Regions from separate parts of the Kocuria sp. UCD-OTCP genome, predicted to be linked through region 4. Evidence: riboswitches for the same ligand, from Rfam matches in the RefSeq annotation. Region 4 holds a riboswitch; each other region holds the start of a gene.
What was found. Region 4 has a riboswitch for S-adenosylmethionine ahead of H488_RS34625 (O-acetylhomoserine aminocarboxypropyltransferase/cysteine synthase family protein). Riboswitches for the same ligand answer to the same signal wherever they lie in the genome.
Positions count from the first base shown of each region.

Region 1: linked by a shared signal. The riboswitch ahead of H488_RS29660 (bifunctional o-acetylhomoserine/o-acetylserine sulfhydrylase) and the one ahead of H488_RS34625 (O-acetylhomoserine aminocarboxypropyltransferase/cysteine synthase family protein) in region 4 are both predicted to bind S-adenosylmethionine.
Region 2: linked by a shared signal. The riboswitch ahead of H488_RS31200 (MetQ/NlpA family ABC transporter substrate-binding protein) and the one ahead of H488_RS34625 (O-acetylhomoserine aminocarboxypropyltransferase/cysteine synthase family protein) in region 4 are both predicted to bind S-adenosylmethionine.
Region 3: linked by a shared signal. The riboswitch ahead of H488_RS25965 (methylenetetrahydrofolate reductase) and the one ahead of H488_RS34625 (O-acetylhomoserine aminocarboxypropyltransferase/cysteine synthase family protein) in region 4 are both predicted to bind S-adenosylmethionine.

Region 1 covers NZ_AOSQ01000030.1:11,610-15,905, forward strand. Annotated here, with positions in the region: gene metX (homoserine O-acetyltransferase MetX) at 1-575, opposite strand, end outside; gene H488_RS29660 (bifunctional o-acetylhomoserine/o-acetylserine sulfhydrylase) at 572-1,978, opposite strand; SAM riboswitch class IV at 2,055-2,170, opposite strand; gene H488_RS29665 (VOC family protein) at 2,313-2,951, shown strand; gene H488_RS29670 (CPBP family intramembrane glutamic endopeptidase) at 2,975-3,754, opposite strand; gene H488_RS29675 (S9 family peptidase) at 3,868-4,296, shown strand, end outside.
Region 2 covers NZ_AOSQ01000036.1:32,933-37,228, forward strand. Annotated here, with positions in the region: gene H488_RS31190 (GlsB/YeaQ/YmgE family stress response membrane protein) at 103-375, shown strand; gene dxr (1-deoxy-D-xylulose-5-phosphate reductoisomerase) at 507-1,781, shown strand; SAM riboswitch class IV at 1,826-1,942, shown strand; gene H488_RS31200 (MetQ/NlpA family ABC transporter substrate-binding protein) at 2,043-2,936, shown strand; gene H488_RS31205 (methionine ABC transporter ATP-binding protein) at 2,933-4,012, shown strand; gene H488_RS31210 (methionine ABC transporter permease) at 4,069-4,296, shown strand, end outside.
Region 3 covers NZ_AOSQ01000018.1:144,114-148,409, reverse strand. Annotated here, with positions in the region: gene H488_RS25985 (amino acid permease) at 1-43, shown strand, start outside; gene H488_RS25980 (VOC family protein) at 126-542, opposite strand; gene H488_RS25975 (SRPBCC family protein) at 545-1,042, opposite strand; gene H488_RS25970 (ArsR/SmtB family transcription factor) at 1,046-1,399, opposite strand; SAM riboswitch class I at 1,665-1,771, shown strand; gene H488_RS25965 (methylenetetrahydrofolate reductase) at 1,842-2,768, shown strand; gene metE (5-methyltetrahydropteroyltriglutamate--homocysteine S-methyltransferase) at 2,825-4,296, shown strand, end outside.
Region 4 covers NZ_KB714683.1:219,716-224,011, reverse strand. Annotated here, with positions in the region: gene H488_RS34635 (tellurite resistance/C4-dicarboxylate transporter family protein) at 1-305, shown strand, start outside; gene H488_RS34630 (cystathionine gamma-synthase) at 386-1,573, opposite strand; gene H488_RS34625 (O-acetylhomoserine aminocarboxypropyltransferase/cysteine synthase family protein) at 1,582-2,910, opposite strand; SAM riboswitch class IV at 2,948-3,069, opposite strand; gene H488_RS34620 (Lrp/AsnC family transcriptional regulator) at 3,183-3,635, opposite strand; gene H488_RS34615 (thiamine pyrophosphate-dependent enzyme) at 3,878-4,296, shown strand, end outside.

The DNA of each region.
Region 1 (4,296 bases), on a different contig from region 4:
ACCCGGTCCGGGTGGGTCACGGCCCACTCCAGGGCGCGGGCCCCGCCCATGGAGCCGCCGATGACCAGGCGCCAGGCGTCGATGCCGAGGGCGTCGGCCAGCGCCGCCTCGGCGTGCACGGAGTCCCGGACGGTGATGAGCGGGAAGCGGGAGCCCCAGGGGCGGCCCTCGGGGTCCACGCTCGGCGGCGCGGGGGTCGCCGGGCCCGTGGACCCGTAGCAGCCGCCCACGATGTTGGTGCAGACCACGAACCACCGGTCCGTGTCGATGGCGGCGCCGGGGCCGATCAGGCCCTCCCACCAGCCGCCGCTCTCGGCGGCGCGCCGCTCGGCCTCGGGGGCGCCGGGGCGGGCCCGGCCGGCCGCCACGTGGGTGTCCCCGGTGAGGGCGTGCTCGACGAGCACCGCGTTGGAGGCGTCCGGGGCGAGCGTCCCCCACGTCTCGTAGGCGATCCGGACGTCGGGCAGCCGGAAGCCCGACTCGAGCTCCAGCTCGCCGATCCCGGCGACCCGCGGCACGCCGTCCTCGCGGACGGCGGTCCCGGCGCCGGAGCCCCTCACGACCGTCACGGTCACTCCTGTCCTCCCTGCGCGGCCGCGGCCGCTGCGAAGCCCTGCTCCAGGTCCGCCAGGATGTCGTCGATGTGCTCCAGACCCACGGACAAGCGCACGAAGCCGGGCTCCACGCCGGCGGCCAGCTGCTCCTCGGGCAGGAGCTGGCTGTGCGTGGTGGACGCGGGGTGGATCACCAGGGAGCGGACGTCGCCGATGTTGGCGACGTTCGAGTGCAGGGTCAGGGCGTCCACGAAGGCGGCCCCGGCCTCCCGGCCGCCGTCGAGGACGAAGCCCAGGATCGACCCGGCGCCCCGGGGCGCGTACTTCTGCGCCCGCCCATGCCACGGGGAGGACTCCAGCCCGGCCCAGGTCACCGAGCGCACGTCCTCGCGGGCCTCGAGCCAGCGGGCCACCGTCCCGGCGTTGGCCACGTGCCGCTCCATCCGCAGGGACAGCGTCTCGATGCCCTGCTCGATGAGGAACGCGTTGAACGGGGAGATCGCCGAGCCGAGGTCGCGCAGCAGCTGCACCCTGGCCTTGAGGATGTAGGACAGGTTGACGCCGAAGGGCCCCTCCGCGCCCAGGGCCTCGGCGTAGACGAGACCGCCGTAGGACTCGTCCGGCTGGTTGAAACCGGGGAAGCGGTCCGGGTAGCGGCCGTAGTCGAAGGCCCCGGAGTCCACGATCACGCCGCCGATGGCCGTGCCGTGCCCGCCGAGGAACTTGGTGGCCGAGTGCACCACGACGTCCGCGCCCCAGCGCAGGGGCTGGACGAGGTAGGGGGTCGCCACGGTGTTGTCCACGATGAGCGGGACCTCGTGGTCGTGGGCGATCCCGGAGACCGTCTCGATGTCGAGGACGTCGTTGCGCGGGTTCGGGATCGTCTCGGCGAAGAAGGCCTTCGTGTTCGGCCGGACCGCCCGCCGCCACGCCTCGGGGTCGTCGGGGTCGGAGACGAAGGTGGTCTCGATGCCGAGCTTGGGCAGCGTGAACTTGAAGAGGTTGTAGGTCCCGCCGTACAGGCTGGGGCTGGCCACGAGGTGGTCTCCCGCGCCGGCGACGTTGAGCACGGCGAACGTCGTCGCCGACTGCCCCGCGCTGAGCATGAGGGCGCCCACGCCGCCCTCCAGGGCGGCGATCCGGTTCTCCACGACCTCCGTGGTCGGGTTGCCGATCCGCGTGTAGATCGGGCCGAGCTCGGCGAGCGCGAAGCGGTCGGCGGCGGCCTGGGCGTCGGGGAAGACGAAGGACGTGGTCTGGTGGATCGGCAGGGCGCGGGAGCCGGTGACCGGGTCGGGGCTCTGCCCCGCGTGGATCTGCCGGGTCTCGAAGGCCCAGCCCCCGGGGTTCTCCGGGGTGGGGCGCTCGGCCGCGTCGGTGCGGGCGGCGGAGGCGTCGGTGCTGGAGGCGGGGAGATCGGACATGCCGTGGGACTCCTTGTGGATCTCAGGGGTCCCGTCCCGGCCGAGGCGGTGCGGCCGGGAACGGCCGGGCGCCGGGGACCCGCGCTTGCTCGCTCGCCGGACGCGAGGAGCCTGGTCTTCACCCAGGGCACCCCACCGCGGTGGAGGGTTGCCGGCCAGCTAGCTGGGGCTTGGACGCTGGCGCTCATGACCTGGACAGCATTCTCCGGATCAGGCCCGCACGGCGTCAAGCCGGGGCCGGGCGTGACGCCCCGGCCGGGGCGTCGCCCGCACGGTGCCCGGCGCGTCGCGGGCCGATTTGGAGACGAAACTCACAGGGTGCCACGATGTGCCCATGAGAGTCGACCACGTGTCCTACGCCTGCCGCCCGGAGGGCCTGGAGGCCACCACCGAGCGCATCGCCGACCAGCTCGGGATCGAACCGGTCAAGGGCGGGGTGCACCCCCGTTTCGGCACCCGCAACATGATCCTGCCGCTCACGAACCACCAGTACGTGGAGGTCGTCGAGGTCCTCCAGCACCCGGCGGCGGAGAAGGCGCCCTTCGGACAGGCCGTGCGGGCCCGGTCCGCCGCCGGCGGCGGCTGGCTGGGCTGGGTCGTGGAGGTCGAGGACCTCGCCCCCTTCGAGCAGCGCCTGGGGCGCCGCTCCGTGCCCGGCCACCGGGTCTTCCCGGACGGCCGGTGCCTCGAGTGGCACCAGATCGGCGTCAAGGGCCTGATCGCCGATCCGCAGCTGCCGTTCATGATCCACTTCGACTCCGCCCCGGAGATGCACCCGTCCCAGGCGCGGATCACGGACGTCGGGCTCGCGGGGATGACCATCGCCGGTGCCCCGGAACGGGTCGCCGAGTGGCTGGGCGCCCCCGTCGAGACCGCGCTCGAGGACCTCGAGGTCGACTGGCGCTATCCGGACGGCACCCCCGGGGTGCTCTCCGTCTCGTTCAGCACCCCGGACGGCGCCGTCACCATCTGAGACCGGGCACCGCGGGGCGGGGCTCAGCCCAGCAGCCGGGCTGCCCCGAGGAAGCCGACGGCGTCCAGCAGGAAGTGCGCGACGACGAGGGGCATCACCCGGCCGGTGCGCCGGTAGAGCTCCGCGAAGACGAGGCCCATCACCACGTTGCCGAGGAAGGGCCCGATCCCCTGGTAGAGGTGGTAGCTGCCGCGGAACAGGGCCGTGACCACCAGCACCACGGGCCAGCTCCACCCGATGCGGGTCAGCCGGTCGGTCAGGAACGCGACCACCACGACCTCCTCGACCAGGGCGTGGCGCACGGCCGAGAGCAGCAGCACGGGCACCGTCCACCAGTGCGCGGCGAGCCCGGACGTGGTCACCTCCGCGGTGACGCCCAGGGCCCGGCCGGCGCCGTAGAGCGCCAGCGTGCCCAGGCCCATGAGCAGGAAGAGCACGGTGCCGAGGCCCAGGTCCGGGAGGGGCATCCGGGCGTCGAGGCCGATCCGCCGGCGGACCGTGCCCAGCGCCCCGGCGGAGCCGGCGAGCAGGTAGAGCGCGAGCAGCACCGGCACCAGGTCCAGGGCGATCCCGGTGAGCTGGCGCAGCAGGTCGATGAGGGGCTGCGGGCTCAGCGGCGGGTTCATCGTGGCCTGCGCCTCGGAGAGCGGTCCGCGCGCCAGGTGCTCGGCGAGGGACAGCACCGCCCAGAGGGCCGAGGCGCCCAGGGACACCCCGAGCACCAGGAGCACCTGCACCCACAGGTCGGCGCGGGTGGAGCCGAAGGCGGGCGGTCGCGGGGCGAGGTGGGCAGGGGTGCTCATGCGGCCATTCTGGCACCGGCCCGCCGGCCGCCCCGTGCAGCCCGCGCCGGGCGCCCCCGGGCCCGCCCGGACCGCCCCTCCCCACCCGGGACGTCTTCCCTAGGATGGGGACCATGACTGTCCTTCCCCCGCAGATCCGCCAGCAGCCCGTCGAGCGCGCCTTCCACGGCCACGTGTTCTCCGACCCGTACGAGTGGATGCGGGACAAGGACTCCCCCGAGGTGCTGGCCCACCTCACCGCGGAGAACGAGTACGCGGAGTCCGCCACCGTCCACCTCACGGGCCTGCGGGAGACGATCTTCGGGGAGATCAAGGACCGCACCCAGGAGACCGACCTGTCCGTGCCCAGCCGGCGCGGCGCCTGGTGGTACTTCGCCCGCACCGTGGAGGGCGGCGCGCACCAGGTGTTCTGCCGGGTCCCGGCCGTGACCACCGGCGACGTGCTGGCGGACTGGACCCCGCCTGTCGTCGAGCCCGGCACCCCCATGGCCGGGGAGCAGGTGCTCCTCGACGCCAACGCGGAGGCCGCGAAGCACGAGTTC
Region 2 (4,296 bases), on a different contig from region 4:
CCGTCGGCTAGGGTGAGGCGCAGAAGCAACCTCAGGGTATTCCAGGGATACTCGCCGGTTGCGTACAATAAAAGTCCCTCCCGGGACGGATAAGGAGCCATCATGGGAATCATCAGCTGGATCATCCTCGGCCTCATCGCAGGCGCCCTCGCCAAGCTCATCATGCCGGGCAGCCAGGGTGGCGGCATCATCGTCACGATCGTCCTCGGCATCGTGGGGGCCCTCCTCGGAGGCTTCCTCGGCTCGCTGATCGGCATCGGGGACCTGGAGTCCGCGTTCGACATCGGCACCATCATCACCGCCGTCGTGGGAGCCCTCATCGTGCTCTTCATCTGGGGCGCGGTCTCCGGCCGCAAGGGTCGCGCCACGCGCTGATCCCACCCCCGTCGGTCGCCGAGGCCCCGTCCACCGCTCCCGGTGGACGGGGCCTCGGCCCGTTCCGGGCCGTCCGCAGGCACCCCCTGCGGGCACCGCACCGAGGAGTGGCGCTGGGGGATACTGGGGCCATGACGCCCCCCGCCACCTCGCCCCGCACCCGCCCGACACCCGAGCTGCGCGCCCTGGCCGCCGCCGGCCCCCGCCGGATCAGCGTCCTCGGGTCGACGGGCTCGATCGGCACCCAGGCGCTCGACGTCGTGCGGGCCGCCCGCGAGCTCGAGGGCGCGGACCCGTTCACCGTGGTCGCCCTCGCCGCCGGACCACGGCACCTGGAGCTCCTCTCCGAGCAGGCCCTCGAGACCCGCGCCGCGCTCGTGGCGACCAGCGGCACCGCCCAGGACGCCGCCCGGCTGGCCGGCCTCATCGCGGACCGGGCCGCGTCCGCCGGGGCCGGGGGATACCGCCCGGACGTCGTGCACGGGCCCGACGCCGCGTCCGCGGCCGCCGCCCACCCCGACGCCGACCTCGTGCTCAACGGGATCACCGGCTCCATCGGGCTCGCCCCCACGCTGGCGGCGCTGCGGGCCGGGCACCGGCTCGCCCTGGCGAACAAGGAGTCCCTGATCGCCGGCGGCGCCCTGGTCAAGGCAGCCGCCGCGGCCACCGGGGACCCGGACGCCCTGATTCCCGTGGACTCCGAGCACTCCGCGCTGGCGCAGGCGCTGCGCGGCGGCACCGCCGCGGAGGTGGACCGGCTCGTGCTGACGGCCTCCGGCGGGCCCTTCCGCGGCCGGTCCCGGGCGGAGCTCGAGACGGTCACGCCCCGGGACGCGCTGCGCCACCCGACGTGGGACATGGGCCTGATGGTGACGACCAACTCGGCGACCATGGTCAACAAGGCCCTCGAGGTGCTCGAGGCCCACCTGCTCTTCGACGTGCCCCTCGAGCGCATCGACGTGGTGGTCCACCCCCAGTCGGTCGTGCACTCCATGGTCCAGTTCGTGGACGGCTCCACCCTCGCCCAGGCCTCGCCCCCGGACATGCGCCTGCCCATCGCCCTCGGTCTGGCCTGGCCGCACCGGGTGCCCGGGGCCGCCCTGCCGTGCGACTGGACGCGCGCCACGGAGTGGACCTTCGAGCCCCTCGACCCGGTGGCGTTCCCCGCCGTCGAGCTCCTCAAGGCTGCGGGGGAGCGGGGCGGGACCTTCCCCGCCGTGTTCAACGCGGCCAACGAGGAGGCGGTGCACGCCTTCCACGACGGCCGGATCCGGTTCCCCGCCATCGTGGACACGGTCGAGGCGGTGCTGGGCGAGCACGACGACGTCGGCCCGCTGGAGCTCGAGGCCGTGCTGGCGGCCGAGCGCTGGGCCCGCGGGCGGGCCCGCGAGGTCCTCGCCCGCTGACCGGGCCGGGCCCGGCCCCGCCGCACGTGCTAGTCTGTCGGGCGGATGACGAGTCCCAGCGTGCAGCCCTGGCTTGCTGGGCGGCAACCCTCTCCCGTAGTGGGGTGCCCCAGGTGAACCATCCGGCACCGGCCGACGACGGCCGGCGGCAAGTACGGTCCGACCGCGCACGCGCTCTCCGGCGCGCCCTCGACCGTGGCCGCCGGACCCGTTGGCCCCGGTGGAGACCTCCGACACCCCGGACCCACGGAAAGGCACCACATGCGATTGCAGCGCCTCCCCTTCCTCGCCCTGGCCACGACCCTCGGCCTCGCCCTCACCGCCTGCGGCGGCTCCGCCGGGGAGTCCTCCGGCGAGGGCGTGCTGGCCGACGACAAGGTCACCATCGGCGTGGTGGGCACCGACCCGACCCACGATGCCCTCCAGAGGGTGGCCGAGGAGCAGGGCATCACCGTCGAGTACGTCGACTTCTCCGACTACAACCAGCCGAACCCCGCCACCGAGTCCGGTGACGTGGAGATGACCTGGTTCCAGCACGTCCCGTTCCTCGCCGACTACAACAACGCGGCCGGCGGCTCCATCACCCCGATCGGCTCGACCTCGATCTACCCGCTGGGCCTGTACTCCAACCAGTACGACTCCGTGGAGCAGTTCCAGGAGGGCGACGAGATCGCGGTGCCCAACGACGCCGTGAACCTCTCCCGGGCCCTGCTCGTGCTCGAGGCCGCAGGTCTCGTGGAGCTGAGAAGCGACACCCTCATCCCCACCGAGCTCGACGTCGACACCGAGGCCTCCACGGTGCGGGTCACCCCGGTCTCCGCGGAGCAGACGGTGCTCTCGCTCGACTCGGTGGCCGGCTCGGTCATCAACAACGACTTCCTCTCGCGGGCCGACATCGACCCGCAGTCCGCGCTCGCCCAGGACGACCCCGAGTCCGAGGGCTCCCGCGCCTACGTCAACCTCTTCACCACCACGGAGGAGCTCGCCGACGACGAGACCCTCCGGCAGGTCGCGGACCTCTACCACGAGCAGGCCGTGCTCGACGCCGAGATGGAGGAGACCAAGGACACCGCCGTGCCGCTGCAGCTGGAGCCGGAGGAGCTCCAGGAGCTGACCGCGCGCTACCAGCAGGAGCTGAAGGACCAGGAGCAGTGAGCGCGGCGGTCCCCGCCGGGCCGCCCGCACCCGGGCGCCCGGACGAGGTGCTCGTCTCCTTCCGCAACGTCTCCAAGACCTTCCGCACCGGCTCGGGGCGGGCGGCGCGCGAGGTGCTCGCGGTCGACGACGTCACCCTCGACGTCCGCCGCGGCGAGATCTTCGGCGTGATCGGCTACTCCGGGGCGGGCAAGTCCACCCTCGTGCGCCTGATCAACGGGCTCGAGCCCGTGTCCTCGGGCTCCCTGACCGTGGAGGGCTTCGAGGTGGCCGGCCGGCGCGAGACCGAGCTGGCGCCCGTGCGGCAGGAGATCGGGATGATCTTCCAGCAGTTCAACCTCTTCACCTCCCGCACCGTCGCCGGCAACGTCGAGTATCCGCTCAAGCGGGCCGGCTGGCCGAAGGAGAAGCGCCGGGCGCGGGTGGCCGAGCTGCTCGAGTTCGTGGGCCTCGCCGCCCGCGCCGGCAACTACCCGGAGCAGCTCTCCGGCGGGCAGAAGCAGCGCGTGGGCATCGCCCGCGCCCTGGCGACCAGCCCGAAGCTGCTCCTGGCCGACGAGTCGACGAGCGCCCTCGACCCGGAGACCACCCAGGAGGTGCTGCAGGTGCTGCAGCGGGTCAACCGGGAGCTCGGGATCACGATCGTGATCATCACCCACGAGATGGACGTGGTCCGCGCGATCGCCGACCGCGTGGCCGTGATGCAGGACGGGAAGGTCGTGGAGCACGGCTCCACCGTGGACATCTTCGCCCGGCCCCGCACCGAGACCGCCCGCCGCTTCGTCTCCTCCGTCCTGCACTCGGTGCCCGACGCCCGTGAGGTCGAGCGGCTGCGCCGCGCCCACCGGGGGCGCCTGGTGATCGTGGACGTCGGCGACGGCGTGGACATCGGCGGGGTGCTCTCGGACGGCGCCGCCCGCGGGGTCCGCTTCACCATCGCCTACGGCGGGATCAGCGTGCTCCAGGAGCAGTCGTTCGGGTCCCTGACCTTCGAGCTGACCGGTGCGGACGCGGCCGTGCAGGCCGTGGTCGACGAGATGTCCCGCATCACGACCCTGAGAGAGGTGGCCGCGTGAACGACTGGTCCGTCCTGGGACCCGAGCTGCTGTCCGCGCTCGGGGAGACCCTCTACATGGTGGCGGTCACGCTGCTGCTCGCCGGCCTGCTCGGTCTGCTCGTGGGCGTCGGCCTCTACGTCACCCGCCGGGGCAACATCCTGGAGAACCGGGCGGTGCACGAGGGCCTCAACCTCGTGGTGAACTTCGTCCGGCCGATCCCGTTCATCATCCTGCTGGCCGCGCTGGGACCGGTGACCCAGGGGGTCGTCGGGACCCGGCTGGGGCCCAATGCCGCGATCTTC
Region 3 (4,296 bases), on a different contig from region 4:
GAAGGTGCTCGGCCGCCGGGCCGAGCACGCCCCGCAGGACTGATCCGGCGGAGCCGCGGCCCCGCCGGGGCCACGGGCACAGGACATGCCGCGGTGCGCGGCCGTCGCCGGCGCCGGTGACGGTGTCAGAGGCGGTGCTCCGGCGGGATCAGCGGGCGCTCGGCGCGGACCCGCAGCTCCTGGACCGCCCACGAGTTGCCGTCGGGGTCGCTGAAGCCGAAGACGGTGCCGCCGTCCCGCTCGTCGAGCACCGTGATCCCGCTCACCTCCACACCCCGGGACAGCAGCTCCTCGCGGGCCGCCCGGGCGTCCGCGACCACCAGCTGGAGCCCGCGCAGGGACCCGGGGGCCATCTCCCGGTGGGCGGGGAGGTTGCCCACCACGATCGAGCAGCCGGACCCGGGCGGGGTCAGCTGGGCGATGTCCATCTGCTCGGTGGTGGTGTGGTGGTCGAGGTGGAAGCCGACCTGGTCCCGGTAGAACTCCACGGCCCGGTCGACGTCGCGCACCGGCACCAGCACCACCTCGAGCGTCCAGTCCACGGTCAGGCCCCGCCCTGCGCGGTCCGCCCGCCCAGCAGCTCCTCGAGCCGCTCGTAGCCCTCGGCCACGCCCTTCTCCATGCCGGATCCGACCATCCCGTCGCGGGCCTCCTGGGACGCGTGGACGGTGTGCCCGCGCAGCCGGCACCGGCCGTCGCCCAGGTCCTCGAAATGCAGGTACTCCAGGTCCACGGCGTCGGGCCAGCCCTCGTACTCGAAGGTCTGGACCACGAGCTCGTTCTCGCGCACCGTGTGGAAGACGCCGCGGAAGGCGTACTCCTCGGTGCTGTCCTCGCCGCGCTGGACGAACCGGTAGGCGCCGCCGGGGCGGAACTCGAAGCCGTCGATCCGGGTCCGCAGCCCGCGCGGCCCGATCCACTGCCGGAACAGCTCGGGGTCGGCGTGGGCGCGGAAGACGTCGGCCACGGGGTGGTCGAACTCGCGCTCGAAGTCGATGAAGGGCAGGCCGTCGGGGACGGTCAGGTGCAGGGCGTGTCCCATGGTTCAGTCCTGGGTGTGCTCGCCGCGGTCCGCGGCTCGGGTGTCGAGCACGGCGTCGAGGCGGCGGAACTGCTCCTCCCGGACCAGCCGGTACCGGTCGATCCACGCGGTGAGCGCCTCGAGCCGTGCGGGGTCCAGGTGGACGGGCCGGCGCTGGGCGTCACGGGTGCGCGTGACGAGCTGCGCCTGCTCGAGGACCTGGATGTGCTTCGAGACCGCCTGGAGGGAGATCGCGAAGGGTTCCGCCAGTTCGGTGACCGTGGCCGGGCCGCGGCTGAGCCGGGCGACGATGCGGCGGCGGACCGGGTCGGCCAGGGCCAGGAAGGCCCTGTCGAGCTCGTCGTCGCCGGGATCCACGGTGTTTGTCAACTGATTCCTTGATCAACCTGTTGGTTGTCAAAGACTAGGCCGCCCGCCCCGGCCCGGCAAGACCCGAGACCGGATCGTGACGACCCCGGACCTGCGCTCCTCATGGGCCTCGCCGCCGGTGCGTCGTCGCCGGTGCGTCGTCGCGCGTCGGTGTTGCGTCCTGTGACGCCGCGGTCGTCACAGTCGGCGCACCGGCGTCTTCTGGGCGCCCGCACTTGGCAGCGCAGCGGGGCAGCCGTTGGAATGGGTCCTGCATCTATCCAGAGCGGCCGAGAGACCTGGCTCGTCGACGCCGCAGCAACCATCCGCGCCCCCGCCACGGGGTGCACGGAACGGTGCTCCCGCCAGGACCGATGGAGCTGTCGCAGCCTCCCGGGTCCACTCCGGGACGGCTGCTGCCCTCCCTCGGGGTGACCCTTGGAGGAAGAACGTGACACCACGCCCGACCGCCCGGCCGGCGCCGCCGTCCCTGTCCTACGAGCTCTATCCGCCGCGCAGCGCGGCGAGCGCCGACACGCTGCTGCGGACCATCGAGGAGCTCGAGCCCACCCGTCCCGACCACGTCTCGGTGACGTACAGCGGGGACGAGCAGCGCCGGGACAGCTCGCTCGCCCTGCTCGACCACCTCCTGGCGCGCACGAGCCTGCGGCCCCTGGCCCACCTGACGTGCGTCGGCAGCACTCGGGCCGAGCTGGAGCAGACCGTGGCCGCACTGGTCCGCCGCGGCGTCCGGGGCGTCCTGGCCCTGCGCGGCGACCTCGACCCGGGGGCCGAGCCGGGCGAGCTGCGGCACGCCGGCGAGCTCGTGGAGCTCGTGCGCGAGGTCGAGCAGCGCCACACCGCGGCCCTGGCGGCCGGCCGGCTCGCCGTGGGCGTGGCCGCCTACCCGACCCGGCACCCGGAGTCGCCGTCCTTCCGGCACGACGTCGAGGTGCTGCTGGCCAAGCAGCGCTCCGGGGCGGACTTCGCGATCACGCAGGTCTACTTCCGCCCGCAGCGCTACGAGCGCCTGGTCGCGGCGGCGCGGGCGGCCGGGGTGACGATCCCGATCGTCCCGGGGATCATGCCGGTCACCGACCCGCGGCGGCTCCGGACGCTGTGCCGGCTGGCGGGCCTGGCGCCCCACCCGGGCCTGGCCGCCGCGCTGGAGGACGCGCCCGGTCCTGCCGAGCGGCACCGCGCCGGCGTGGCCTTCGCGGCGCGGCTGGCCCGCGCCGCCCTGGACGCCGGCGCCCCCGGGCTGCACCTCTACACCTTCAACGAGCACGGGGCCGCGCTCGACCTGCTGGAGCACGTGGACCTCCCGCGCGTCCCGCACGTGCCCGTCGCGCTCGAGGACCTTCTGCTCCCCGCCTGAGCACGCGCCCACCCACCGTTCCGCACGACCCCTCGACACCCCTTCAGGAGACCACCATGACCACTGTCCCGTTCCCCGCCGCCACCATCACCGGCTACCCCCGGATCGGCCGCCGCCGCGAGCTGAAGAAGGCCCTGGAGGCCTACTGGGCCGGGCGCTCGACCCGCGAGGAGCTCGAGTCTGCGGCCGCCGACCTGCAGCTGGCGACCCACCGCCGGCTCGTGGAGCTGGGCCTCGGCGCCCGGGACTCGTCCCTGCCCGCGGCGTTCCCCCTCTACGACCAGGTCCTGGACACCACCGTGGCCCTCGGGGCGGTGCCGGCCCGCTTCGCCGATCTCGCCGACGCCGAGGGCCGGCTCGGCCTCGACGCGAGCTTCGTGCTGGCCCGCGGCGACGCCGGGCGCGCTCCCCTCGAGCTGACCAAGTGGTTCGACACCAACTACCACTACCTCGTGCCCGAGATCGGCCCGGAGACCCCGCTCCGCGCCACCGCCGACCGGCTCGTGGCCGACGTCCGCCGCGCCGCCGCGCACGGCTTCACCGTCCGCCCGGTCCTCGTGGGCCCGGTGTCCTTCCTCCTCCTCGCCAAGGCCGACGACGACGCCCCCGCGGGCTTCGACCCGCTGCAGCGGCTCCCCGAGCTGCTGCCCGTGTACGCGCGGCTGCTCCAGGAGCTCGCCGCCGCCGGCGCGGACTGGGTGCAGCTGGAGGAGCCGGCCCTCGTGGCGGACCAGGACGTCACCGGCGAGCAGCTCGCCGCGTCCGTGTGGGACGCCTACACGGGCCTGACCGCCGTGACCGGGCGCCCGCAGCTGTTCGTCACCACGTCCTACGGCTCCCCCGGGCCGCTGCTGCACCCGCTGGCCTGCTCCGGGGTGGAGGCCCTGCACCTGGACCTCGTCAAGGGCGCCGCCCCCACCGCCGAGGAGCTGGAGTTCTTCCGGGGCGAGGACTCCGCCGTGCTCGTGGCCGGCGCCGTGGACGGGCACAACGTGTGGCGGGCCGACCTGGCCGGCCGGCTCGACCAGCTCGCGGAGCTGGCCCGCGGGGGCGCCCAGGTGTCCGTGGCCTCCTCCACGTCCCTGTTCCACGTCCCGCACGACGTGGCCGAGGAGACCCGGCTGGACCCGCAGCTGCGGAGCTGGCTCGCCTTCGCCGACCAGAAGGTCGGCGAGATCGTCACCCTGGCCCGCGGTCTCGCCGCCGGGACGGAGGCGGTCGCGCCGGAGCTGGCCGAGGCCGCCGAGGCCCGCCGCACCCGGCAGGACGCCGCGGGGGTCCGGGACGCGGCCGTGCGCGAGCGCGCCGGGTCGCTGACCGCCGCGGACATCGGACGGTCGGCCGCGGAGGTCCGCCGGAGCGCCCAGGACGGCCGGTCCTTCACGGCGTCCGGGCCCCTGCCCCCGCTGCCCACCACCACGATCGGATCCTTCCCCCAGACCGCGGAGGTCCGCGCCACCCGCGCCCGGCACCGCGCCGGCGCCCTGACAGACGCGCAGTACGACGCCTTCCTGCGGGAGGAGATCGA
Region 4 (4,296 bases):
GCCACCGCCTGCACCGGGTGCCGCTGCGCTACGAGTCCTCGCTGTGGAGTGTGGTCTTCCCGCTGGGGATGTACGCCGTGGCCAGCATCTATCTGGGCCGCGCGGACGACCTGCCGATCGTGGGTCTGGTCGGGGCCGTCTGGCTGTGGGTGGCCCTGAGCGCCTGGGCGATGGTGTTCACTGCCATGCTCGTGCACCTGGTCCGCCGGCTGCTCCTCGGCCGGGAGGATCCGGCTCCGGCCTGGCCGGAGCCGGACGCGGCCGTCAGGCCGGACCCAGGGGGCGGACCGGGCGCCGCCCGCTGACCCGGCGGAACCGGCGCCGCCGGCGCCGCCGGCGGCGCCGGCGGCGCCGGCGGCGCAGCCGACCGGGCGGAAAGGACCGGTCAGGCGGTGAGCGCGCGCTCGAGGTCCTCCAACTGGTCCTCGACGTCCTCGATGCCCACCGAGAGCCGCACCAGGTCCACGGGCACGGCCAGCGCAGTGCCCTTCACGGAGGCGTGCGTCATCTCCGAGGGGTAGCAGATCAGGGACTCCACCCCGCCCAGGCTCACCGACAGCGAGTACAGCCGGGTGCCCTCCGCCACCGCCCGGGCCACGGCCTCCCCGCCGGTCAGCCGGAAGGAGACCATGCCGCCGAACCCGCGCATCTGCGCGGCGGCGAGCGCGTGGCCGGGGTGCCCGGGCAGCCCGGGGTAGAGCACCTGCGCGACCTCGGGGCGCTCCAGGAGCCACTCGGCGATCCGCTGCGCGTTGTCCTGGTGGCGCTCCATCCGCAGGCTCAGGGTCTTGAGCCCGCGGGCGGCCAGGTAGCTGTCCTGGGGGCCCGCCACGGCGCCGGCGGCGAACTGCTGGAAGCCGACCGCCTCGGCGAGCGGGGCCCCGCGCCACTGGGCCGCGCCCACGACCACGGCGCCGCCGAGCACGTCCGAGTGCCCCCCGATGTACTTCGTGGTGGAGTGCACCACGGCGTGCGCGCCGAGCTCGAGGGGGGTCTGCAGGTACGGGGACGCGAAGGTGTTGTCGACGACGAGCAGCGCCCCGGCGTCCCGGGCCAGCTGCGCCCACGCCGCGACGTCGGCGATGCCGAGCAGCGGGTTGGACGGCGTCTCGAGCCACAGCACCTTCGTGGCGCCGGGGCGCACGGCCGCCCGGACGGCGTCGAGGTCCGTGATCTCCACGGGCGTGTGCCCGATGTCCCACGGGGCGAGGACCCGGGTGATCAGCCGGTTGGTGCCGCCGTAGCCGTCGGCGCCGAGCACGATGTGGTCGCCCGGGCGCAGCACGGCGCGCAGCAGGGCGTCCTCTGCCGCGATCCCCGAGGCGAACGCGAACCCCCGCTCGCCGCGCTCCAGGGCCGCGAGCTGCTCCTCGAAGCCGCTGCGGGTGGGGTTGGAGCCGCGGCTGTACTCGTGCCCGGCGCGCAGCACGTTGATCCCGTCCTGGGCGAACGTGGAGGTCTGGTAGATCGGCGGGATGACCGCCCCGGTCAGCGGGTCGGGCTCCTGGCCGGCGTGGACGGCGGTGGTCGTGAAGCCCCGGTGGCGGGTGCGGGTCTCGGTGGGGGACGTCATGGCGGGGCTCACTTCCGGGTGGTCTGGACGGCGGTGACGACGGTGTCGAGGGCCTGGCCGAGGTCGGTCACGAGGTCCTGGGGGGACTCGAGGCCGATCGAGAGCCGGATCGTGGTCTCGGCGATCCCGCCGGCCCGGCGCTGCTCGGGGGTCAGGCGGCAGTGCGTCATGGCCGCCGGGTGGGCCACGAGGCTGCGGGTGTCCCCGATGTTGGCGACCAGCTTGAACAGCCGGAGCGCGTCGATGAACGGGCCCACGGCGCCGTCCGGGGCGGCGAGGTCGAAGGAGAACACGGAGCCGGTCCCGCGCGGGAAGTCCCGGGCCGCGATCCCGGCGCCGGGGTCCCCGGGCACGCCGGGGTGGTGGACGCGGGCGACGGCGGGGTGCCCGGCCAGGAACTCGGCCACCGCCAGCGCCGAGGCCGTGTGGCGGGCCACGCGCAGGTCGAGGGTCTCGGTGCCCTGCAGGATCTGGCTGGCGTTGAACGGGGAGAGCGTGGTGCCGAGGTCGTGCACGTACTTCGCCCGGACCAGGTGCAGGTAGGGGCTGGCGGCGGCGCACTTGTCGACGAGGCTGAGCCCGCCCCAGCGGGCGCGGGCCTGGGTGAACTGCGGCCACTTGTCCGGCCGGGCGGACCAGTCGAAGGTCCCGCCGTCCACGACCGCCCCGGCGAGCGCGTTGCCGTGCCCGCCCAGGAACTTGGTGGCCGAGTGCACCACGATGTCCGCGCCCTTCTCCAGCGGCCGGTACAGGGCCGGGGACGCGAGGGTGTTGTCGACGACGACGGGCACCCCGGCGGTCCGCGCGACGTCGGCGATCCCGGGCAGGTCCGGGAGGGTGGCCAGCGGGTTGCCGATGGACTCGAGCAGGAACGCGCGGGTGTCGGGGCGCACGGCCGCGGCCCACGCCCCCGGGGCGGTGGGGTCCACGAAGGAGACCTCGATGCCGTAGTCCGCGAAGGAGTCGGTGAGCAGGTCCACCGTGCCCCCGTAGAGCTTCTCGGAGGCCACGAGGTGCTTCCCGGCGCCCTGGCCGAGCAGGGCCAGCAGCGCTACGGCCACGGCGGACTGGCCCGAGCCGGTCGCCACGGCGCCCGCGCCGCCCTCGAGGTCGCTGATCCGCTGCTCGAGCACGGCCACCGTGGGGTTGCCGGTGCGCGTGTAGGTGAAGCCTGCCCGGGTCTGGGCGAACATCTGCCGGGCCGCCTCGTAGTCCGGGAACTCGAAGGCCGCGGTCTGGTAGATCGGCACCGTCAGGGTGCGCTGGGTGACCTGGTCGTGGGTGCCGGCGTGGATCTGCCGGGTCGCGAGGTCGTGGTCGGTCACGGGGATGGACATGGCGCTGCTCCTGTGCCTTGCTCTTACCCGCACCGGTCATCCGCGCGGGCCCGGTGGGCACGCCGCGGAAGATGCAGGCCGCTTCCTCATCCGAACCACCCAATGAGCATGGGGTTGGTGCGTGACCAAGTCGGAGCTTGGCGGTCACGTCTCGTGAAGCTGGAACAACACTATGCGCAGAGGTAGTGGGTGTCCCTCCGCGTCGGAAGATGACGACCGTGACGGTTCGTGACGCCGGCCGTGCGCGCCGGGCCCGGCGCGGGGCCGGCGCGTCAGGCCCGGGTGTCGATGTCCTCGAAGATCAGGAACGTCTGGGTGTCCACCACGCCGGGCAGCTGCTGGACGTGCTCGAAGATCACCTGCCGCAGGTGCACGGTGTCCACGGCCCGCACGAGGAGCATGACGTCGAAGTTCCCGCCCACCAGGGCGATGTGGTGCACGGCGGGGATCGCCTGGAGCTGGGCGCACAGCTCCCGCCAGGTGTTCTGCTGGAGCTTGAGCGTCACGTACGCGGAGGCCTGCAGGCCCGCCCGGACCGGGTCGATCACGGTGCTGAAGCGCAGGATCACCCCCTCGTCCCGGAGCCGGTTGATCCGGGCGTAGGCGTGGGCGCGGGAGACGTGCACGGCCGCGGCGATCGCCGTCACGGACTGCCTCGCGTCCCGGGACAGCTCCGCGAGGATCTTCCGGTCGGTCTCGTCCAGCGGCACGGGGGTCGAGGGCACGGCGGGCTCCTTCGGGGCGGGGTCGGGCGCGGGGCCCGGAACGTGTCGGACGAATGCGTGTGCTCCACGCCACACTAGAACATTTCGTCCACGCGCGGTGCACTGTCCGTCTCAGACTTCTGCATTTTCCCCGCTCTGTGGATACGAACCATGCCCGGTTCCCATACTGGGGAGACAGAGCCGCACCACCTTCCTGCCCTCCCCGGACCGCGGCCGCACCGGGGACCGACCGAGGGGACACCATGAGCCAGACCGTCGAGACCCCCGAGGACCCGATCCTCCGGGCCTCCCAGAGCTTCGGCATCACACCGGAGCAGTACATGCTCCCGGCCCGCGGCGAGATCCGCATGGTCGACCCGAGCGGGCGGCTGCTCGCCCCCGAGGAGCAGGGCACCGGCCCCGGCCACGAGTACCCGCTGCCGGCCCCGGACGTCCTGCTGGGCGCCTACGAGAAGCTGGTGGTCGGGCGGCGGGTCAACGACCAGAACTCCGCGCTGGTCCGCCAGGGCCGGATGGCCGTCTACCCGTCCAGCCACGGCCAGGAGGCCTGCCAGGTGGCGGCCGCCCTGTGCCTCGAGGAGGGCGACTGGCTGTTCCCCACCTACCGGGACACCGTGGCGGTCATGACCAAGGGCGTGGACCCGATGCAGGTCATGGCGAT